3 regions of the Chlorobium sp. genome follow, and region 1 is predicted to be linked to each of the others. Evidence: riboswitches for the same ligand, from Rfam matches in the RefSeq annotation. Region 1 holds a riboswitch; each other region holds the start of a gene.

Region 1 (7,827 bases):
AACCGTTTCTGCAGACTCCGGCCGGATCGCCATGCTCTCGGTAGCCGCCGCCGCCGAACTCTGCCGCAGCGGTATTTGCGACGCACTCGTAACCGCTCCGATCAACAAGGAAGCGGTTGCCCTTGCAGGTTATACAGAGAGCGGCCACACGGGTTTTCTCGGGAAAATTTTCGGCGTAAGCTCCCCCACCATGATGTTTTTCGACCCGGTGACGGAACTGCGGGTTGCCCTTGCCACGATTCATGTCCCGCTTGCAGAGGTGCCGGGCCGCATCCGGGAGATGGACCTTACGGGCTTTCTTGAAAACCTTGCGCGCTCCCTGAAAACCGATTTCGCCATCGCGCTGCCTCGTATGGCCGTGCTCGGGCTCAACCCGCACGCTTCGGACGGCGGAATAATGGGCAGCGAAGAGAAAGAGGTCATCGCTCCCGCAATCGCGAGCCTCGCCGGACGCCTTCAGGTGGAGGGTCCCTTTCCTGCCGACGGATTCTTCGGAGCGCAACGTTACAGGAAATTCGACATGGTGGTGGCCATGTACCACGATCAGGGGCTGCTGCCCTTCAAGGTGCTGGCTTTCGATACCGGCGTCAACGTCACCCTCGGCCTCCCGATAGTACGCACCTCTCCCGACCACGGCACCAGTTTCGATATTGCCGGATCGGGCAAAGCCTCCGAACGGAGCTGCTGTGAAGCGGCTCTGCTCGCCCTCAGAATAGTCAGGAACCGAAAACAAACGGAACGATCATCATGATTTCATTCATCCAGGTTGACCTCGAACTGAACAAAAAAGCCATATTCCGCGACCTGAACCTGACCGTTCAGCCCGGAGAACTTGTCTATATCGTCGGAAAAAGCGGCAGCGGGAAAACCACGCTGCTCAAGTCGCTCTACATGGATATCCGACCCAAAAAAGGGGAGATCCAGATTGCCGGCTACAGTTCGCGCACCATAAGAAAACGGCAGATTCCGCACCTGCGCCGCAAGCTCGGCATCGTCTTCCAGGAGTTCCGCCTGCTCGAGGACCGCAGTGTTTACGACAATCTGGCCTTTGTGCTGAAAGTCACCGGCACGAAAGAGAAGCTGGTTCAGGAGAAGGTGATGCACGCCCTCGAAAGCGTAGGGCTCCAGCATGCCGCGCGGCAGATGCCGCTCTGCCTTTCGGGGGGAGAACAGCAGCGGGTGGCCATTGCACGGGCGATTGTGCGGGAACCGCTGGTGGTGCTCGCCGATGAACCCACCGGCAACCTCGACCCCGATACCTCGATCGAGATTCTTGAATACCTGAAGCGGATCAACCAGAAAGGCATTACCGTACTGATAGGAACGCACGACTATGAACTGGTGCGCCACTCCCCTTCAAGAACCCTGCAGATCAGCGGCATGAATCTGCAGGAATCATGCCTGGTGGCGTCGGAAACCGGGTACCGGCCCGCACCGGCGGCGGTCGCCCAGTAACACAACGCGAAAGAGGGTGTCCCCGGTCATATCGGGGACACCCTCTTTCACCTTTTTCCTTCAGCTTCTCCCAAACCCGTCCGGAAACCTCTTCCCCGGCTTACGAACAGCCGGTCGTGGTACCGCAATCCTCGCACACCTTGCAGGTTCCGTTCTGTTTCACCCGCATCGATCCGCAGTTTTCGCACTGCTCTCCGGTAAAGCCCTGAACCTTTGCCTGCAGCATCTGGGTGCTCATGCTCGAGGCGTACTCCGACATCAGGTGATGCTGCTCCGCAACCGTTTCCGCAACCGGCTCCCGGTGGGCCGAGCCGTTGCTTTTCGCCTTGTCATCCCCTTCGCCTCCCGACGGCGGCACCTCGTCGACAGCCTTGACATGCACGAAATCCTTGCGACCGAGATAGTCGTAGCCGATCGAGCGGAACACGTAATCGAGAATCGAGGTGGAGTTCTTGATGGCATTGTGACCCTGCACCGCACCGGCGGGTTCGAACCGGGTGAAGGTGAAGCTGTCCACAAGCTCTTCGAGCGGCATGCCGTACTGCAGGGCCTTGGAGGCGAGCACGGCGAAACAGTTAAGGAGACCCTTGAACGAAGCGCCCTCCTTGTACATGTCGATAAACACCTCCCCGAGCGAGCCGTCTTCGTACTCGCCGGTACGGAGAAACACCTTGTGGCCGCCGACGTAGGCTTCACGGATATACCCCTTGCGCCGCTTGGGCAGCATCCGGCGCTCCGAGCGGTGATAGACCCGCTCGACAATCCGCTCCTGAACTTCCCTCGGGCCTTTTGTTTCGTCGAGCGTCTCTTCGTTGCCGAGCATGATGATCTCGTCGAGGTCCTTGTAGCTTGAAATGTTGAGCGGCTGCGAGAGCTTCGAACCGTCACGGTAGATGGTGATGGCCTTGACCATATGCTGCCAGGCGGCACGGTATACGTCGCCGATTTCGGCAGTTGTGGCCGAGCCCGGCATGTTGACAGTTTTCGAGATGGCTCCGGAAATGAAGGGCTGTACGGCGGACATCATATGGACATGGGCCATGTGGGTGATATAGCGCTCCCCTTTTCTGCCGCACCGGCTGGCGCAGTCGAAAACCGGCAGGTGTTCGAGCTTCAGATGGGGCGCCCCTTCGATGGTCATGGTGCCGCAGATGTAGTCGTTGGCGACTTCGCTGTCCCGTTCGGTGGCCCCGAGCGCCTGAAGCATGTCGAAATCGGGACTGTTGAGCTGTTCGTCGCTGAATCCCAGCGACTGGCAGAACTCCTCGCCGAGTATCCACTTGTTGAAGGCGAAACGGATGTCGAAAACGGTTTCGAGCTGCAACTCGACCTGCTCGATCTTCTCGTCGGTAAATCCCCTGCTCTTCAGCCACTGGCGGTTGATGGCGGGGCATCCGGCAAGCGTGCCGTGACCCTTGCAGTACTTTTCGATATCGTCGATCTGCGAGTCGGTGTAGCCGAGCCGTTCGAGAGCCTTTTGCACCGACTGGTTGACGATCTTGAAGTAACCGCCGCCGGCCAGTTTCTTGAACTTGACGATGGCGAACTCGGGCTCGACGCCGGTGGTGTCGCAGTCCATCACCAGACCTATCGTGCCGGTAGGGGCGATGACGCTGACCTGCGCGTTGCGGAAGCCGTGCTTTTTGCCTTTCTGCAGGGCTTCATCCCATATTTTTCCGGCAGCCTCGAAAAGGTCGGCCGGACAGTATTCGCTGTCGATGCCGCGGGGCTTGACGCTGAGTCCCTCGTACTCCTCCTCCGAATTGTTGCGGGCGGCACGGCGGTGGTTGCGGATGACGCGCAGCATCTCTTTGGAATTGGCCGCGTAGCCGGCAAACGCGCCGAGATCCTTTGCCATTTCAGCCGAGGTCACATAAGCCTGACCGGTCATGAGCGCGGAAATCGCGCCGGCCAGGGCGAGGGCCTTGGGCGAATCGTAAGGAATGCCGAGCACCATCAGCACGGTACCGAGATTGGCGAAGCCGAGACCGAGCGTGCGGTACTCGTAGCTGAGACGGGCGATATCCTTCGACGGGAAATGCGCCATCAGCACCGATATCTCCAGCACCACAGTCCAGAGTGCCGAAGCGTGCAGCAGCTCCCTGACCCTGATCTTTCCGGTCGATTCATCGACGAAGTGAATCAGGTTGAGACTGGCCAGATTACATGCGGTATCGTCGAGAAACATGTACTCGGAGCACGGATTGCTTGCATTGATCCTGCCGCTCTCCGGACAGGTATGCCACTCGTTGATGGTGGTATCGAACTGGAGGCCGGGATCGGCGCATTTCCATGAGCTCATGAGAATTTTTTCCCAGAGGTCGCGGGCTTTCACGGCTCTTGCGGTTTTGCCGGTCGTACGCTCGCGGAGCACCCACATATCGTCGTTTTCGACGGCTTTCATGAAGGCGTTGGTGACCCTGACGGTGTTGTTCGAGTTCTGGCCGCCGACGGTCTGGTAGGCTTCGGATTCGTAATGCGTATCGTATTCGTCGAAGTCGAGGGTGGTGTAACCCTGATCGACCAGGGCAAGCACCCTGAGGATATAGTTCATCGGCACGGCCCGCGAAAGAGCGTTCCTGATGAGAAGCTGCAGCTTCATGTTTTCGGAACGGTCGGAGCCGTTGGCAATGGCTTCGTCGACAATCGCCTTGAGAAAACGGGAGCAGATCCTCGAACCGGCCACCAGTGAAGCTACCTTGTCCTCTTCACGCGCCTTCCACTCGATGAAGCGCTCCACGTCCGGGTGGTCGATATCGACAATCACCATTTTGGCCGCGCGACGGGTGGTTCCGCCGGACTTGATGGCTCCGGCCGCCGAATCGAATATCTTGAGAAAGCTCATCAGCCCCGAAGAGCTGCCGCCGCCGCTGAGTTTTTCGCCGGATGAACGCAGGTTCGAGTAGTTGGTGCCCGATCCACTGCCGAACTTGAACACTCTCGCTTCGCGCACGGCAAGATCGAAAATGCCCCCGTCGTTGACCAGATCGTCATTGACCGACTGGATGAAACAGGCATGGGCCTGGGGACGGGAATAGGCGTCTTCGGACTCCCTGGTCTGGCCGGTTGCCGGATCGACATAGAAGTGCCCCTGAGCGGGTCCGTCGATGCCGTAGGCGAAGTTCAGTCCGGTATTGAACCACTGGGGAGAGTTGGGTGCGCCCATCTGGCGGAGCAGCATATAGGCGACCTCGTCGTAGAAAGCCTGCGCGTCGTCGGGCGAATCGAAATAACGGTTCTTTTCGCCCCACTCCTTCCAGCATCCGGCAAGACGGTGCACGACCTCCTTGATGGAGCGCTCGCTGCCGGTTACAGGCTGGCCCGTTTCGTCGAGCACCGCGTTTCCGTCAGCATCACGCCGGGGTACCCCTGTCTTGCGGAAATATTTCTGGGCGAGAATATCGGCCGCCACCTGCGACCAGTGTTTCGGCACCTCGATATCGTTCAGTTCAAACACCTTCGAGCCGTCCGGATTACGCAGCACGGATGAACGGAGGGTGTACTCGAAACGGTCGTAGACGTTCTCTCCGGGAGAGGTAAACAGGCGGGCGATTTTCATATGAAGTCTCCAGAATCGATAAATGATTGTTGATAGGTAAACCCTTTATATTCAATAAGTTACCTTACCCGGACAACAAGCTTGCAAGCCATTGCTACTGTCTTTAGGGGGGCAATAGTATGGATAATATAACCTCACCATACTGACGAAAAAAGATCATGAAATAAAAAAAGATCAGACGGCTGAAAAGGTCACCCGGCTCTATTCCCGAAGCCGATCGGCGACAAGCAATTACGGCAGGTTTCCTGACTTCGACGGTTGCATCGACTTCCGACGCTTTTTCCTGCGGCATCCTTCCCCTGCTTTTCCCGTGGTATCTGGAATCGGCAGAGTGCATGCCCGCGAACCGCAACGACCATCCGGACAGAGCTGTCCGTATCGACTCACGGCAAACCATCTTACAGTTGCGGGTACAGTATACGATTCAGACGTACTTCCCTATTATCCGGCAGCATTACGCATCCGGCACCGTACTATCGAATGAATTGCTGAAGTGTAACGATTTTTCACCGGCAGGCAAAACAGGATGGTGATTTTCGGGCCATGGCACGAATTCCCCTGCAGCATCGATCGAACTCCGGAGAGCGTTCAACACCAAGAGCCTGATAATGCCCGACCCCGACCGCTCCCTGTCAATCCCTCACCGCTCTTTTTCCTCCCGCAGGAGGGTGGCGAGTGCGGCGATCTCCGCAGCCTGCGCTTCAACGGCATGGGCGAGACGCTCCATGTCGGAGCGCCGCTCCCGTTCGGTTTCGGCGTCGAAAAGAATCGGCTTCTGAAAGCCGGCGGAAAGCCTGAAAATCCGCAGGCAAAGCCTGAAAAGCATCACATAGAAAACCGGCAGCAGCCATTCGCCGAGCACGACGGGAAGCTCCTGGTAGTGACTGACAACCCCTGCCCAGTCGCCGGAAAACAGCGCATCCCACTTGACGAAAAAGTAGAGATAGACCAGCGGATGGAAACTGAGAAAAAACCGCAGGATTTTCGACTGACGGCGGACCTCCGGATTCTGCTCATATTTTGAAAGCACCCAGGGGAAATGCCCGACGGTCATGACCGAACGGCGGTCGTTGAGATAGCGCGCACCCTGCAGGGCCGAGTCGATGAAGGTAGCCACAAGACTCAGGAGGCCGGTCGAGAGCAGGGCGGCAAGAAAGGCATAGCTGAGGTCATCGAACTTGAAGGAGCCTGACAGGTACGGAAGGGATATCGATTTCGGCCGGATGACGATGAACAGGAGGCCGATGCCGGCAAGGATCATGGAAAAGGTATGGAGTTTTCTGGCCTGCCGGAGACTCTCGATCACCGCCTCGGCATTGGACCCCTGCATGGAGTTTCCCGGAGGATCGAGACGCATGAGCGCCGCGGAATCGGTCGGGGCGGAATAAAAACCGTTGACGCCGATATCGCACCCCAGCAGGGTTTCGTACCGGGTATTGATGTCGATCGTGCTTTTGCTCAGCCGGGCTCCTCCAAGATCCGCACCATCGAGATCGGCCCCCCTGAGATCGGCTCCGCCGAGGTCCGAATCCCGCAGATTCGCTCCGGAAAGACTCGCGCCGCTCAGGTCGGCATCACGGAGGTCGAAGCCCTGGAGATCCGCGCCCTGGAGGTCCGGATACGCCATGCCATTCTGACGGCGCCACAGGTTCCATGAGGCGACTCCCCGCAGGAGAACCGAAAGCTGTTCCTGGCTTGCCATGTTTTAGGTATTGATCAGCAGGGGTTCTTTCCGACGTAGCGAAGAATGGCCCTGAAGAGCGACGCGCTGTGAATGACCTGCGTATAGGTCTCGGCCTGGGTCATGTTGCGGTTCTCTTTTCTGATCTTCCGGCCAAGCCTGCGGGCGGTTTCGGCAACCCGTGCGATTTCGCGGGCAAGATCCTCCTCGCTTTCGATACGGATATCGTACATGCTCCGCTGGATATAGCCGATATTGTTCAGGGCGTTGCATTCGATAATGCCGTCGTTGACGCCGTGGCGCTCCCTGTTGAAGTCGTCGTAGACGGTATTGTGCAGCGGCATGGAGAGATCGCCGGCATAGTGGGCGCAGAACACGAGCGGATAGTCGGCATACTTGCCGGTCGCACTCAGCTTTTTATAGTCCCTGACGGAACCGATAATCGCCCCGTAAAGGTGCCCCTCTTCGTCATCAGGCAGGTTGAAGCGCTCCACCTGCTCCATGACCATCCGCGCCGTCACTTTCCTGTCTGCGTTGTTGTTGTAGTAGTGGTTCTTCTCCTCGACGGGCCTGAACATATCCCTCGACTTCACCACATCGGGAGCCGCGGCGCTGTACCAGCGTTCGAACCCCGCAGCCTGGGCGACGGCCATATGCGTCCGGTCATGCCATGCGCAGGCATCGGCGGCGCTGAAAAACAGGACCAGAACGGTGGTCATGATCGACATCCCTCTGGATGTGCGTCCGAAAAAGCGTTCCATACGTGATGAGGGTTTGATGGTTCGAGAGTGAAACGGCGCCGACCCGGTCCGGCGCCCGGTAAAGTCATGTTCAGGCCGAAAGATCGAGCATACGCCGAATCGGCTTCAGGGCGGCGGTTCTGAGATCTTCGGGCAGCACCACCTCCGGCTTGCGCTCCTGCATGCACTGCACCAGCTTTTCGAGCGTGTTCTGCTTCATCTGCTTGCAGACGCTGCGCGGGTTCTGCATGTCCTTGGGCGCCGGAATGAACTGTTTCAGGGGCGAACGTTTCTGCATTTCGTAGAGAATGCCCGGCTCGGTTGCAACAATGAAAGCGGAGGACTGGCTCGATACCGTAAAGTCGAGCAGCGCCTGGGTGGAGCCGACGAAA
Region 2 (7,827 bases), on a different contig from region 1:
TGCGCAGGTGCTTTTCAATGTCAGCGGAGTTGCGGTTTTTCTGTTTCTCATTCCCTGGTATGCCGATTTCGTTCGCATGCTTTCACCGGCGGCGGGGGTTCCCGGAACGGCCATTCCACGCCAGATTGCCAATGCCCATACGTTTTACAATGTCTTTATGGCGGTCATGTTCCTTCCGCTGATTTCCTTCTGGGCGAAACTGCTGATTCGTCTGATTCCCGACAGTCCTGAAGAGACGCGGCTGCGGCCTTCCGTCTGGTATATCACCAATTCCGCTCTCTCCACGCCGTCGCTTGCCCTGAGCTATGCAAGGGCAGAGACTGTGCGCATGAACCGTATTCTTGAAAGGATGGCAGGGGCTTTGCTTCCGGCTTTTACCGGAAACCCTGCGGCAGGAGATACGCTTTTTCCGGAGCTTTCCCTTGCCGGGGGAATCGGCATGCGGGAGGAAAAGATCGACTTTCTTGAATCGAAAATGTCGGATTATCTCATTGCCATCAGCCGGCAGGAGCTCGGTGAGCGCGAGTCCCGGGAAGTTTTCGCACTCATGGCTATCGTCAAGGACCAGGAGTCGATAGGCGACAGCATCGAGGCTCTCCTGCAGAAGCTGACTGGGCGATCCCCGGAAGCCTCGATGTCCCTGACGGAGGAAGGCATGGCTGACCTGTCGGCCCTGCATGCATTTCTCTGCGGTGAAGTTGCCGGTCTTACCGGTGCCGTGCAGGAGATGGGTGCCGCCAGGGCATCGGCAATCGTGCACGGTGCCGACGATTTTTCCGTGCTTGCCGCGGAAGCTGAAGTCCGGCATCTGCAACGGCTGCGCAGGCTGCCCGAATCGGCCATGACGCACGACCGGCATATGGAGCTGCTGCATGCCTTCGAAGAGATGCACCACTACTGCAAGAGCATAGCCCGCAGCATCATGAATGCGGGAAGTCAGTAGCAGAAGATGTGGGCGGTGAGTGGTGAGCCGGAAGGCGGAAGTCGGTCGCCGTGAGAGGTGGGCGGTTAGCCGGAAGTCCGGGGGCGAAAGAGTGCCGGAAGTTACAGTTGTAAATAGTTCTGAGTTTTTTTTGCTGAACTGACGTTCCGGTTATTCTTGCCGCTCACCGCTCACCGCTCACAGATTTCTTGCATTTGAAAAAATTATTCGCTATCTAATTCCCTCGAAGTTCTTTCTCGTCATAACAGGTGCCGGCTTAAAAGCCGGAGAATAGGGAAGTACGTGAGATTCGTACACTGTACCCGCAACTGTACAACGGTAAACCGCCATTCAGAGCTCATGGCCACATGAGTTTGAAAAGCGGTCTTTTCAGGTCACTGCGCTGATTTCCTCCCAGGAAAAGCGCGGGAAGGTCTGCAAAGGAAGTAAACCGTGAAAGTCAGGAGACCTGCCGGTTATGCTATTGCAATCAATAATCAGACTACGGGTTTATAGTCTCAGGCAATACTGTACATGAAAAAAACAATGTATCCGGCGACATCCATATCCTGAGCGGCTCAGGTACTTTCTGCTCTAACGGTTTGTTTTCGGTTGCTCCGTGCGCGCCTTTCCGGCTTTTCAGCATCGTTGGCTTCGTATGGATGCCGTGTTCGTGTTTTTTTTTCGTGTACGTTTCCTGCCCCTGGACGGACCTGTCAGTCAGTTTGAAGTTTTATGAAACTGATAACAGGCAGACACATGACAAAAAAAACAGTTGCCTTTCTTGCGGTTTGCGTTGCATGCCAGAGCGCGTTGTACGCAGGGGAACCCTCCGAACGCTTTTACACTACCGATGAGGTGGTGGTGACGAGCAGCCATTTTTCTGAAAAGGAAAAGGAGAGCGCCAGGTTTATAACCGTCGCCGACAGCGAGAAACTCAAAAAAACCGGGGCCACTAACGCCATCGAAGCGCTTTCCCGAATCGGCGGTCTCGGGTACAAGTCCCTCGCTCCCCTTGGCGTCAACAAACTCGGCATGAACAGCTCGGTCTACATCAGGGGGATGGCCGACGGCGAGCTCATTCTTGTCAACGGCATGCCTGTCCAGCAGGCAGCTTCGAAAGGGTATGATCTCAGTGCCATTTCCATAGACCAGATCGAGAGAATCGAGGTCCTCAAGGGCGCCGCGTCCACGCTCTATGGAGCCGATGCGATGTCGGGCGTGATCAATATCGTTACCAAAAAACCTTCCGGCGAAACATCGGCGACCGCCTCGGTTGAATTCGGCAACGAATCGTGGATGAACCACGGCGTCAGCGTCAACCTGCCCGGCGCGACTATCGGTTTTCGTTACCAGCACATGGGCGAACTCGACAATGTCGGCCGTCAGTTTACCAACAAGTACACCAATGCCCTTGACGAGACCGACCGGTACATGTTCAGTCTCAACCTGTCACCGTTTGCCGACACCTATATCGATTATCAGTATTCCGGCTACGAAACGGGCTTCATCGATCGTTATGATTCGGGACTGGTCGAACGGACGGATCAGCAGAGCGACTTTCATTTTCTCAATATTCGTTATGAAAGCGATGTGTTCAAGGCAAAGCTGTACGGCGTTTACGACAATCGCGTTCAGACGGAGTACGTCGATGGGGTATTCGAGTCGGAGGTCGAGCGTCTGAATTACAATTACGGCGCCGAGACCGATTATCGTTTTCTTTTTTCCCGCGGTTTCGAGCTGAGCGTGGGAGCGGACTATGTTCATCGCTATGCCGAATATTCCAACATCTACGGGGAGAAGTCGCGCGATGATTACGGCGTATTTGCGGAGTTGAAAAAACGGTTCGGCGATGACGTTATCCTGACGTTCGGCGGGAGGGAGCAGTTCATCGACAACGAAGCGGAAACGACCGATTACAACGTGTTTCTGCCAAGCGTCGGTCTTATGTGGAAAGCTTCGGACGATCTCAATCTGTTTGCCAATGCGGGCAAGGCTTTTCAGGCTCCGACCTTTACCCAGCTGTACTACGACAGCAAAACCATCAAAGGAAATCCCGACCTCAAACCGGAATCGGGCTGGAGTTACGAGACAGGGTTCAAGTGGAACTGCGATTGCGCTTCGGCAAGGATTTCCGGATTCTGGATGACGTATGACGACAAGATCCAGATCGATCGAAAGACAAAGCCTTACCGCTATTTCAATGCCGGCGCGTATGAAACGAAAGGCATCGAATGGGAGCTCGGACTGCGCCCGTTTTATGGCGAAGCAGGGATTCTCGGCAGGGTTTCGCTGTCTGCAGCAGGATACTGGGCGGATCCTGTCTCGGAAGATATCTACGGAGAAAAATACCAGCCAGGTCCGAAGTTCCAGAATACCTTCGGCATCACGTATGCCTCGATACCGTTCGGTCTCGACCTGAGATGCCGGATACTTGCCGGCCGCCAGGACAATCTGGACAATTATACCGCTTTCGATCTTTCCGGAAGGGTGAAAGCGGGCCCCGGCAATGTCACGGTCGCTGTTGAAAATCTGTTCGATACCGAAATCCAGACCTCCGGCAATCTGGTTGAAACGGCAAGCAGCCGTTACGTCTATTACGATCCGGGCCGTCTTCTCCGGGTCGGATACGCGGTTGCATTGTGAACGACCCTTTTTCTCCGTCAGAGCCTCCCGTCTGTGTGTGGGGCGGGGGGGCTGGCAAAACCTGTGAATGGAGATAATCGTGAGCGACCATGACAAGAGAAGAAAACGTCGGCTGACTGTTCCCCGTGAGCAGATCGAATGGTATCCGGCGATCGATCCCGATCTGTGCAACAGTTGCAGTTCCTGTTTCGATTTCTGCCCGAAAGAGGTTTTCGCATCGGGGCCCCGGGAAGAGGGGCTGCGGCGTCGGCCGAAGATGACGGTCGCCGAGCCGTACCGGTGCATTGTGCTGTGTTCCGCCTGCGAAAGGATATGCGCCGCAGGGGCGATATCGTTTCCCCCGCGTGAGGCTTTCGAGCACCTTGTAGAATATACCGACTGAAAGAGAATGAAAAGAGATGAGGTACGTATGTGTCGGAAGGGTAGTGCGATGACGCATCCAGGTGGAGCGACCCCTTCCCGTAAAGGGGTTCGCCCGGCTCTGCTGCTTGCCGGTCTGATCCTGCAGCTGCTGTTTTTTTCGGGGTGTACTGCCGTGCAGGAAGAGGGCTCCGGCCCGTCGCCATCCGGTTCCGCGCCGCACGCCGGGAGCGGTTTCATCCGGTATGCGAAAGGGTTTTCCCTGCAGCATCACGCCGGATTCATCACCCTGCACATCGATCCGGCTCCGGACGGGCGGAAGGACACGCTGCGCTATATCCTGCTTCCCTCCGGAGCTTCGGTTCCGAAGGGTTTCCATGGCTATGTTCCCGTCCGGACCCCGGTAAAAAGGATTGCGGTTTTTTCCACCACGCATATCGGTTTTATCGATATGCTCGGCAGGAGTGACGGCATTATCGGGGTTTCCCGTCCCGAGTTTGTCAACACCCCTGCGGTCAGATCCCGCATAAGGAGCGGAGCGATCAAAGCGATCGGCATGCCGTTCAGTCCCGATGTCGAGGTTCTGCTGAATCTGGACCCCGATCTGGTTATCGCGCCGGCGCTTCCCGCGGCCCGGAAGACCGATTATCAGGCGCTTGTCCAGGCGGGCATCCCGGTGCTCGTCGTTGCCGAATGGCTGGAGCCGTCGCCTCTCGGGCGCGCCGAGTGGATCAGGCTGTTCGGCGCTCTTTTCGGCAGGGAGGATGCGGCTCGCGAAAAGTTCGACGCCATAGAGCGCTCCTACCGGAAACTCGCCGCCCTTACAGAGAACGTCAGGGAGAGGCCTGCGGTACTGACCGGCCTTCCGGTAAAGGATACCTGGTTCGTTCCTGCCGGCGGCAGTTACGTCGCGGCCCTGCTGCACGACGCCGGTGCGGCCTATCCATGGAGCGACAGGCCCGGTACGGGCAGCATAAGCCTGGATATCGAAGCGGTCTATCCCGTTGCGCTCGAGGCGCCCTACTGGTTGAACCCCGGAGCGGTCGAATCGATGGACGAACTGCTTGCCATGGATAGCCGCTTCCAGGATATGCTTTCCGTAAAAACTGGCAGGGTCTACAACAACAACCGCTGGATTAACGCAGCAGGAGGAAACGCCTACTGGGAGTACGGCGTTCTCAGGCCCGATCTGATTCTCCGTGATCTTATCTCCATCCTGCACCCCGGGTTGCTGCCGAAAAAGGGCGGCAAACCCGATTCCCTAACCTTTTACCGGGAGATCAGGTAGTATGGCCGTCCGTATTTCCGGCGCGCAGGCTTCGGACGGGCATGCGTGGCCCCTTCTTTCTCCGAAAGCAGGCATGCTGTTCGTGCTCCTGCTTGCGCTTCTGCTGCTCTTTCTTCTCGATATCGTGCTGGGTTCGGTGCAGATACCGCTTGAAAGCGTTATCGGGATTCTGCTCGGCAGGGGCGCCGAACACCCCGCCTGGGAGAAAATCATTACGGCCATCCGCCTGCCGAAAGCCGCAACCGCGGTTATTGCCGGAGCAGCCCTTTCGGTGAGCGGCCTGCAGATGCAGACGCTTTTCCGCAATCCTCTGGCCGGCCCCTCGGTACTCGGCATATCGGCCGGTGCAAGCCTCGGGGTCGCCGTGGTGATGCTTGCTTCAGGCGGCGCGGCCAACGCGTTCGCCATCCGTCAGCTCGGCTTCGGAGGGAGCTGGCTTATCGTCATCGCGGCAACGCTCGGCGCGATGGCCGTGCTGCTGATCGTGCTCGGCATAGCCGTTCGGATCAGGGACAACGTCGTGCTGCTCATCGTCGGCATCATGGTCGGCAATATCACGATTTCACTGATCAGCATCTGGCAGTATTTCAGCGAACCCGAGCAGATCCAGGACTATCTGATCTGGACCTTCGGCAGCCTTGGCGGAGTACTCGGGCCGCAGCTTGCCGTGCTCGGCGCCGTTGTCGCTCTGGGACTTCTTGTCTCCTTTTCCGCTTCGAAGTCGCTGAACGTGCTTCTCCTCGGCGAAAATTACGCGCGCAGCCTCGGCATGAGCACGTTCTTCGTTCGGGTGTCGGTGATTGCCGCCACCAGCCTGCTTGCCGGAAGCGTCACGGGGTTCTGCGGCCCCATAGGGTTTATCGGCATCGCCGTGCCGCATCTGACCCGTTCGATGCTCGATACCTCCGACCATCGCTTTCTGATGCCCAGCTGCTGTCTGGTGGGAGGCATCCTGATGCTTGCCTGCGATATTGTCGCCCAGATGCCTGGAACCCAGACAACGCTGCCGATCAATGCCGTGACGGCCTTGATCGGTTCTCCGGTCGTCATCTGGGTCATTATGAAACAACGAAACCTCAAGTCCTCCTTTTCATGAACAACAGCATACTGCAGACCAGGGATCTGGCCATCGGGTATCCCGCCGGAAAGAGGCTTGGGATGTCCGGAAACCGACGATCGGGCAACAGGTCGAAGATCGTCGCGGAAGGCATGTCCCTCGAGCTGCGTGAAGGCGAGCTGGTATGCCTGCTCGGCCCGAACGGATCGGGCAAGTCAACCCTCATGAGAACGCTTGCCGGCGTGCAGAAACCGCTCGGCGGGGAGGTGCTGCTTTCGGGAACACGACTCGACCGTCTTTCGGCAAGAGATGGCGCCCGGCTGCTCAGCCTGGTGCTGACCGACAAGGTGCTGACCGGCAATCTTTCGGTCTATGCGCTTGTGGCGCTTGGCCGCTATCCCTATACGGGGTGGGCGGGGAACCTCTCGCCCCGGGACGAAGCGGTGGTCCGCCATGCCATTGAAACAACCGGAACCAGGATGTTCGCGCACCGGCATCTCGGCGATCTGAGCGACGGGGAGCGCCAGAAGGTGATGATCGCCCGTGCAATCGCCCAGGATACGCCGGTCATCATGCTCGACGAACCCACCGCGCATCTCGACCTTCCCAACCGGCTCGAGATCGTCAGGCTTCTGAAAATGCTGGCCCGCGAGCAGAAAAAAGCCATCGTGCTCTCGACGCACGAACTCGACATGGCCCTGCAGACTGCCGACAGGATCTGGCTGATGCGGCCCGTCGATGCCCCTCACGGAGAGCGGAAGTCATCGATAGTTTCCGGCATTCCCGAATCACTCGTGCTCGACGGTCAGCTGGAGCAGGCGTTCAGGCGAAAGGGGTTCGAGTTCGATCTCCACTCCGGATCGTTCCGCTTCCGCCACGATGCAGAACGGACGATCGGCCTTGTCGGCGATGGCGTGCGGGCATACTGGACCCGGAGAGCACTCGAGCGGATCGGCTGCAGGGTGGTGCCGGGAACGGCAGTCCCGCAGCATGTCGTGGTGGCCGGCGAGAACGGAACCGGGCACTGGCAGTTCTTTGATGGCAGCACCCGCAATCCCCACAAACTTCAGGCTCTTTCCGACGTGCTGACGGCTGTCGGCGTGAGTGGATCGTCAGGGGAGGTTGTCCGGTGAATACGTTCGGGTTTCGTTATCCGGGAAGGAGCGGAAGCATCCTGCTCCTCATTCTGCTTCTGCTTGCCGCCTGTACGCCTGCAGGCCGGCAGACCGGCAGCAGGCAGCAGGCTGATCGGGAGGCGGGCGAGGTGCGCTATGCAAGGCTGTTCACCATCGCAAGGGAGAACGGCTGTACCCGGATCACGGTCGCCGCTGCGGATTCCGCCAGCCGGCAGGATCCCTTCACCTATCTGCTCGTGCCTGAAGGAAAGCCTGTTCCCGAAGACGCGGGCGAAGCGATGGTGGTCAGAATCCCTCTGAAAAAGGTTACCTGTGAAAACGGCTTTCAGGTGTCGCTGCTCCAGATGCTCGGTCGATCCGCCGCTCTTGCCGGCGTGTCGGGAAAGCAGCGGGTCGGTCAGGACGACGTGCATCGAAA
Region 3 (7,827 bases), on a different contig from region 1:
GGCGTTCCTGATCGCCCGGCGGGTTGCCGGTGAAGAGCGCATCCGCTATCTCGTTGTCGATACCGAAGAGCCCGGCCTCGTCAATTTCGGACTCGCAAAAAAACTCGCCGGTCTGCTCGATGCATGGTATTTCCGCATCGACGACCTGCGCGCAGATACCCTCGTTTCCATCGTAAAAAACATGACACCATGAAAAAAAAATACACCTATCCCTTCACGGCCATCGTCGGTCAGGAGGAGATGAAGCTTGCCCTGATTCTCAATATCATCAACCCCGCCATTTCCGGCGTTCTCATACGTGGAGAGAAGGGGACGGCAAAATCGACCGCCGTAAGGGCGCTTGCCGACATCCTGCCGGAGATCGGGGTGATCGGCGGCATTCCGTTCAATCTTTCGCCGGGCGAGGATCCTGAAACGGTTCGGGAGTGCTTTGCGGTGACGGGCCAGGCAATGCCGGCTGCCGATGCCTTGCCCGTCGAGCTGCGCAAGGTAAAGGTGGTCGAACTTCCGGTCGGGGCTACCGAAGACCGGGTCGTCGGCACGCTCGACCTCGAACACGCGCTCAAGGCCGGCGAAAAACGCATCGAACCCGGTCTGCTCTCCGGAGCCCATCGCGGCATTCTCTACGTTGACGAGGTGAACCTGCTCGACGACCATGTGGTCGATGTGCTGCTCGATTCTGCCGCGATGGGCGTGAACACCATCGAACGCGAAGGGGTGTCGTTTTCCCATCCGGCGAGGTTCACCCTCGTCGGCACCATGAATCCGGAGGAAGGGGAGCTTCGTCCGCAGCTTCTCGACCGTTTCGGCCTCTGCGTGCATGTCGGAGGGATTACCGATCCCCAGGACCGGGTGACGGTCATGGAGCGGAGGTTCGCCTTCGAGGAAGATCCTGAACGGTTTTTCGCCGAATGGCAGGAGGCGTCGCAACAGCTTGCCGAAAGAATCGTTCGGGCCCGCGATCTCTGTCCGTCCGTTTCGATAAGCCGCGCCCATCTTCTCGGGATAGCGAAAAGCTGCCTGAATGCAGGCGTTGACGGACACCGGGGAGACATCATCATCATGAAAACGGCGAAAACCATCGCAGCCTGGGACGGACGCGACAGCGTCGGCGCCGGGGACATCGATCGGGCGGTCGCATTCGCCCTTCCGCACCGGGTGCGCCGGCAGCCCCTTCAGGATATGGTGATGGACGTCGGTTCCCTTCCCGGCGTGCGGCAGACGGCACCGTAACCATAAAACAGGATATGAGCGTGATCACCATCGCATACTACAACAACATCCACAGTTCGGCAATCTGGCATCAGCTTGCCTCTGTGGTCCGCCCGGAGGGGATAGAGCTGCTTTCGTTCGGTTTCGGCGGCGAAGAGCCGTTTGTCGAACATCTCGACAACGGCGCCATCGACGTGCTGCTGGCAAATGTTCCTCCCGAAGCGCCCGGTCTGCAGGGAGTGCTGCCGAAGATGATGCGGGTTCCGGTAAGGGTCGCCCTGCATCCCGGTCTGCCGGAATCCTTTTCCACCGTTTCGGACGGCGAACAGCAAACGCTGCGGGAGTATTTCGGCGTGCTTTCGAAAGAGAATTTCCATAACGGGTTGCGACGGCTTGCCGGTCTCGTTCACGAGCCCTGCCGCCCGGCCTGTACGACAGGCATCTATCATCCCGACAGCGGGAGCTTTTTCGACACGGCCGCCGACTATGCCGGCTGGCTCCGCTCGACGGACAGGTTTTCCGGGAAGGCTCCCGTGGCCGGCATCATCATGCATTACACGCTGCTTGCGGAGGGCAACCATGCCGATGTCGATGCTCTCATCGCCGCACTTTCTGCGGCCGGCGTCATTCCGTTCTGCGTCTTCTGCGACAGCGAGGCCGCCACATTGCAGCGCGATCGCTATCCGTGGCACCGCTTGTTCTCCTCAGGCGAACTGCCCCCCGACATCATTCTGAACTTCCTGCTCGGGCGCCTGATCTCGACGACCGAAGATCGCCGGGTGCTGCAGGATCTCGACGTGCCGGTGATACAGCTTATCCGGAATTTCATGCTTTCGCCCGAGGAGTGGCTCGACGATCCCGTCGGCATCAGCGCCATGACCCTGACCCATTCGCTGGTGCAGCCGGAAATGTTCGGCGCCATCGACCCGGTCATGGTGTCCGGAACGGTTCGCAATCCCGGCGATCCGCCAATGGTGCGCACCGCCGTTCCCGTCGCGGAGCGTATCGGCATGGTCGTGAAGCGGGTGAAGCGCTGGGCCCGTCTGCGCCATGCACCGAACGGCGAAAAGCGCATCGCACTCATCCTGCACAACAATCCCTGCAAGGGAGTCGAGAGCACCATCGGCATGGCGGCAGGACTCGATACCTTCGAAAGCCTTCTGCTGCTCCTGCGGCGGATGCGGCACGAAGGGTACGACGTCGGGGAACTTCCCGAATCCGGGAAGGACCTGCTCGCCATGATCCATGATCGGAAGGCGCTGCTTGAGTTCCGCTGGACAACGGCTGACGGGATCCTGCGAAAGGGGGGCGTCCTGCACGCCGTGAACCGGGAGGAGTACCAGACCTGGTTCGGCACCCTCGACGAAAAGGTACGCAGCCAGGTGAACGAAGAGTGGGGCGTTTTTCCCGGAGAGGGCATGGCGCTCGAAGTCGAAGGACAACCGGCCCTGCTCATTACCGGGCTCAGGTTCGGCAAGGTGCTGGTTATGCCGCAGCCGAAACGTGGCTGCTATGGTGCACGCTGTGACGGGGAGGTGTGCCGTATCCTGCACGATCCCGGCATATCGCCTCCGCACCACTGGCTGGCGACCTATTTCTGGATACAGCAGGAGTGCGACGCCGTCGTCCATTTCGGGACGAGCGGCGCGCTCGAATATCTTCCCGGCAAGCGGGCGGTGCTCTCCCGAAACTGCTTCAGCGACATTTCGCTCGGCGACCTGCCGAACATCTATCCCTATATCATGGACACGCCCGGAGAGGGGATGATGGCCAAACGTCGCGGTCGCGCGGTCATCGTCGATCATCTCACCCCGGCTTGCCGTCCGGCAGTCCTGAACACGGAACTGCAGCGTTACGACGAACTGCTGGGCGAATACCGGCGAGCGGTCGATGGCAGGGAGACGGCGCGACAGGAAGCCCTGCAGGAGGAGCTGCTCGATCTCGGAGTCGGATTGCGCTTTCTGCCGGAAGGCGCAACGATCGCCCAGCTGCATGCGGAGGTCGAAACCCTCTCCCGACGGATGTCGCTGCTGAAGCTTTCGATGGTTCCGGAGGGGATGCATCTCTTCGGTCAGCCGCCGTCGCTTCGGGCGGTGTCGTCCATGCTGCTCTGCGCACTGCCGCGTCTCGGCGAGGGTTTCCCTTCGGCAGCCGAACTTGCCGCGCTGCATCCGGCATCCGGGGGAGACGAATTTACGAAAGCCTCCGGAATTCTTGCGGCCGTTATCGACCCGGACTCGGCTGAAGCCGCGCTGAGAGCGGCTGCCGGGCGGATTCCGCAACGGCTCGCGAACTGGTGCATCGAGACCGCTGCCGGAATAGGGCGCGCCGGCGACGAAGTGCGCAACGTGATCAGGGCTCTTTCCGGAAGCTACATCGAAGCGGGTCTCGGAGACGCTCCGTCGTCGGGAAAGCCTGACGTGCTCCCTTCCGGCAGGAATTTCTACGCTGCCGACATCATGACCATGCCCACCGAAGCGGCCTGGAAGATCGGATCCGCGATGGCTGACATGCTGCTTGACAAATTCTATCGCGAAGAGGGCCGCTTTCCCGAAAGCATCGGCATGAGCCTCTGGAGCTCCGACGCCTTCAAGTCCGACGGCGAGCTGCTCTCCCAGATCTTCGCCCTCATGGGGGTCAGGCCGGTGCGGCAGGCTAGCGGCAGGGTAGGCGCGATCGCCCTCACGCCTCTCGACGAGCTGGCGATCACCATCGACGGTGTCGCTATGCCGAGGCCGAGGATCGATGTCACCATCGAGACCAGCAGCATCGTTCGCGATATGGTTCCCCATTTTCTTGCGCTCATCGACAGGGCGGTCGCCGCCGTCAGCGCCCTCGAGGAGGAACCGGCGGAATCCAATTTCGTCAGGAAGCACACCCTCGAGCAGCTTGCCGCGCTGCAGGAGTCCCACGCCGGGAAGATGGAGGATTCGCTCATGCAGCGCCTGTCGCTCTACCGGGTGTTTTCCTCGCCGCCCGGCACCTATGCCAACGGGGTGGCCCTCGCTCTCGACGCGTCGGCATGGAACGACCGGCGCGACCTTGCCGAGACCTACATCAACCACTCCGGCTACGCCTATGGCGGCGGGCAGCTCGACCAGGGGGTCAAGGCGTACGACCTGTTCAGCCGCCAGCTTGCAAGGGTCGAAATCTCGTGCATAAAGCAGACCTCCGGGGAGTACGATGCGCTCGACTGCGGCTGCTATGCCGCAAGCGCCGGGGGAATGGCGGCGGCCGCAAAGGTGCTGTCGGGAAAAGCCGTGAAAACCTGGTGGGCCGATACGACCCGCCCCGGCAATCCCGATATCCGCGATTTCAGGGATGAGGCCGAGCGTTCGGTTCGCGCAAAGCTCTGCAACGAGGCATGGATAGCATCCATGAAAGAGCACGGTTTCCAGGGAGCCCAGGGGTTCGCTTCGCGTATCAACAACCTCTTCAAATGGAGCGCCACGACGGGCGAGGTGGAGACCTGGGTGTTCGAGCAGGTGGTGGAGACCTTCGTGCAGAACGAGGAGAACCGTGAATGGATCCGCCGGCAGAACCCATGGGCGCTCGAAGAGATCACCCGCCGACTGCTCGAAGCCGAAGCGAGGGGACTCTGGGATGCCAGGCCGGACCTGCTCGAGGCGGTGCGCCAGGCGGCCCTCTCCATCGAGGGAGATCTCGAAGAGCGGATCGGCGATGTCGAAGGAGCGTTTCAGGGCGGCCGGATCGACATTTTCACCGGCGATGAGGTCGAGCGGTGGAAACGTGAGTGGAGGATAAAGGAGAATGATGAATGATGAATTTCGTCCACCAAGTCCACTTTGGCTTGTGTCGAAGAGAACAAGTAGTAACTAACGTTTAATTATTCAGTTACGGTTTCCGGCGCTGCAAGGCGCCGGAATGAAAAGGGAACCCGGTGAAAATCCGGGACAGTGCCCGCTGCTGTAATCCCTCCGTCGGCATCCGCCGGCGGCGCGGTGCTTCCGAAAAGGCCACTGGTCCGCGCCCGCGGACCGGGAAGGCCGGAAGCATGGGGAGAGTCAGAAGACCTGCCGTAACGAAGTAATGCTTCGGGAAAAAAGCGAACAGAGATGACAGCAAGAGATGATATTCCCGGCGGGAGGGAGGCGGCATTGCCGTTTCTCCGGTGGCGAAGCGTTCTCCCTTTCGGCTCAAGGCCTGAAGGGTTCCGATGCCGCGCCCGTTGCCTGCACCATGCAGAGAGCGTGTCCGGGCGGAGTCCGGCATGGATGACGCCCTCTTATCGCAGCAGGGCCGGCCCTTTCCTGCATTCGGGGGAAAGGGGCCGACAGACAGCAACAACAACGCATTGGCATTGTGCAACCACAAAACAAAACTCGATGAAATCCTACTCAGTCAAGAAAGTTTTTCGTACGGCGGGACTGTTTGCCGTACTTGTGTCGGTATGGGTGCCGGAAGCCTCGGCCGAAAGCCGGGTCATAACCGGGGTCGTCACCAGCCGCGATGACGGCACTCCTCTGCCCGGAGCAACGATTCGGGTCGAGGGGAGCGGCGCAGGGACGGTTACCGATTCGCGCGGCGAATACACGCTGACCCTTCCTGGTGATGCGGGCCGGGTGACGGTGAGCTCTATCGGTTATGCAACGCGGTATCTCAAACCCGGTCAGGGGAAGCTGCTCAATGTCGCCCTTGCCGAAAGCGCGCATTCGGCAGGCGAGATCGTTGTTTCGTCGACACGTTCCCAGGAACAGCTGAAGAACATACCGCGCAAGATCGAGGTGATCACCGGCAAGGATATCGAGGCGCTCGATCCGGCAAGTGCTTCGGAACTGCTCAAGAAGACTGCCGGTGTTGACGTCATCGAGTATCCCGGCATGCTTTCGGGGGTCTCGATCAGGGGATTCGTTCCGAATGCCGGCTCGTATTACAATGCCGAGTATGTCTCGTATCTGCTTGACGGCAGGCCGCTTGGCACGAGAAACCTCGCCGCCGTCGATATGAACATGATCGAGCGGGTCGAGGTGATCAAAGGGCCTTCATCGGCACTGTACGGATCGCAGGGCATGGGAGGCACCATCAACTTCATTTCGAAAAAGTCCCAGGGACCCATCAGAGGCAAGGTATCGCTCGGCTACGGCAGCTTCGAAACCTTCGACGGCAGCGGCGCGATCGGCGGTTCGATCAGCGACCGTTTCGATTTCGACCTCGGTTTCCGGTATTTCAGCCAGAACGAGGATTACAAGGTCGGCAATAACACGCTCATCTCGGATCCCTCCCCGGAGATGGTCGAGGAAGGGATCGGCGCCATGCGGAATTCCACCTATTCCAGCAATTCCGGTTCGCTCCGCATCGGCTACCGTCTCAGCGACAGTTTCAGGCTCGACCTGCGCGGCGCGTTTTTCAACGCTCCGTCGGTTCATACGCCCGGTTCCATCTGGGGTTATTATGAAGACGGATTGAAGGATGTCTTCCGCAAAACCGCGGATATTTCCCTTACCGGTACGGCGGGACGACACCATGTCAAATTCATGCCCTACTGGTCTGAAGACGAGAGCCGAAACCTGAAGAGCGCCTCGGGCAAGACGTACGCCTATTTCGAAGGCCGAAACGAGGAGTACGGTTTTCAGCTGCAGGATGCCGTAACCATCGGCAGGCATCGCGTGACGGCCGGCGTCGATTACCATACATCGACCTACAAAACCCAAAGGCACAGCGCTCCAGGGGTTTCCGCCGCTCCCTACAGTCCGGACGGCAGGACCAGCAGCCTCGGCCTCTTTGCCGAAGCCGGGCTCTCGTTCCTCGACGGGCGGCTTGTCGTCACTCCGGGAATGCGTTACGACATGAGCACCTTTGCCATGCTTGATACGCCGCTGATCGCGGACGTGGATACGGAAGAGACGCATGACGGGTTTTTCAGCCCATCGCTGGCTTTCCAGTACTCATTACTGCCTGCCCTGAAGACCCATGCGAGCATCGGCCGGGCGTTTGTGTCGCCCTCCGCGTTGCAGAAGGCCGGGGAGTATATCGATACCTATGGCTGGACGGTGCGGGGCAACCCGGACCTGGAGCCGGAAACGAGCGTGACCTGGGATGCCGGTCTGACCTGGAGCGACGAGAAACGGGGATTGCGGGCCGATGTCACCTACTACGATACTGAATGGGAGGATTTCATCACAACGGAAAGCACCAGCGACGGCAGCAAGATCAAAACCTATGTCAATGCGGCAAGCGCCAGGCTGCGGGGCATGGAGTTCGAACTCTCCTGCGATTTCGGAGCGATGGCCGACTACCGTTATTCCTTGCGCTGCTATGCCAGTTACACCCGTCAATTCGAAGCCGAGGTAACAAAGTACGGCGTCGAGAGCCCGATGAAATATGTTCGCGCCGGGCTCGGCTCGTTCGGTATCGAGTACAACGACTTCCATCTTCTCAATGCCCGTCTCAGCGCCCGTTACCTGGGCTCCCGTTACGAGGACAACTATTTTACGTCGATACGTCCGACGCTGAAGAATTCCGTTCTTGAGCATGAACCGGCTCTTGTGTTCGATGCGACGGTTGGCGTTTCCATCGACGGGAAGAACAGCGTCGCCCTGACGGTGAAGAACCTTCTGGATGAAAACTACACCGAAAAGGATGGTTACAACATGC

The links. Region 1 has a riboswitch for cobalamin ahead of WBP50_RS06630 (vitamin B12-dependent ribonucleotide reductase). Riboswitches for the same ligand answer to the same signal wherever they lie in the genome.
Region 2: it holds a riboswitch for cobalamin, as region 1 does, so the genes downstream of both, WBP50_RS10810 (TonB-dependent receptor plug domain-containing protein) here and WBP50_RS06630 (vitamin B12-dependent ribonucleotide reductase) in region 1, are expected to answer to the same signal.
Region 3: it holds a riboswitch for cobalamin, as region 1 does, so the genes downstream of both, WBP50_RS10695 (TonB-dependent receptor) here and WBP50_RS06630 (vitamin B12-dependent ribonucleotide reductase) in region 1, are expected to answer to the same signal.

Annotation. Positions count from the first base shown of each region.
Region 1 is NZ_JBAWHG010000040.1:46,035-53,861, reverse strand. Features, by position in the region: gene pdxA (4-hydroxythreonine-4-phosphate dehydrogenase PdxA) at 1-751, shown strand, start outside; gene WBP50_RS06635 (cell division ATP-binding protein FtsE) at 748-1,455, shown strand; gene WBP50_RS06630 (vitamin B12-dependent ribonucleotide reductase) at 1,556-5,014, opposite strand; cobalamin riboswitch at 5,233-5,502, opposite strand; gene WBP50_RS06625 (pentapeptide repeat-containing protein) at 5,655-6,716, opposite strand; gene WBP50_RS06620 (hypothetical protein) at 6,731-7,456, opposite strand; gene nadA (quinolinate synthase NadA) at 7,527-7,827, opposite strand, start outside.
Region 2 is NZ_JBAWHG010000061.1:31,861-39,687, reverse strand. Features, by position in the region: gene WBP50_RS10815 (Na/Pi cotransporter family protein) at 1-943, shown strand, start outside; cobalamin riboswitch at 1,173-1,413, shown strand; gene WBP50_RS10810 (TonB-dependent receptor plug domain-containing protein) at 1,682-3,568, shown strand; gene WBP50_RS10805 (4Fe-4S dicluster domain-containing protein) at 3,636-3,950, shown strand; gene WBP50_RS10800 (ABC transporter substrate-binding protein) at 3,999-5,216, shown strand; gene WBP50_RS10795 (FecCD family ABC transporter permease) at 5,218-6,312, shown strand; gene WBP50_RS10790 (ABC transporter ATP-binding protein) at 6,309-7,406, shown strand; gene WBP50_RS10785 (ABC transporter substrate-binding protein) at 7,403-7,827, shown strand, end outside.
Region 3 is NZ_JBAWHG010000061.1:2,341-10,167, reverse strand. Features, by position in the region: gene WBP50_RS10710 (magnesium chelatase subunit D family protein) at 1-193, shown strand, start outside; gene WBP50_RS10705 (ATP-binding protein) at 190-1,233, shown strand; gene WBP50_RS10700 (cobaltochelatase subunit CobN) at 1,248-4,994, shown strand; cobalamin riboswitch at 5,054-5,268, shown strand; gene WBP50_RS10695 (TonB-dependent receptor) at 5,559-7,827, shown strand, end outside.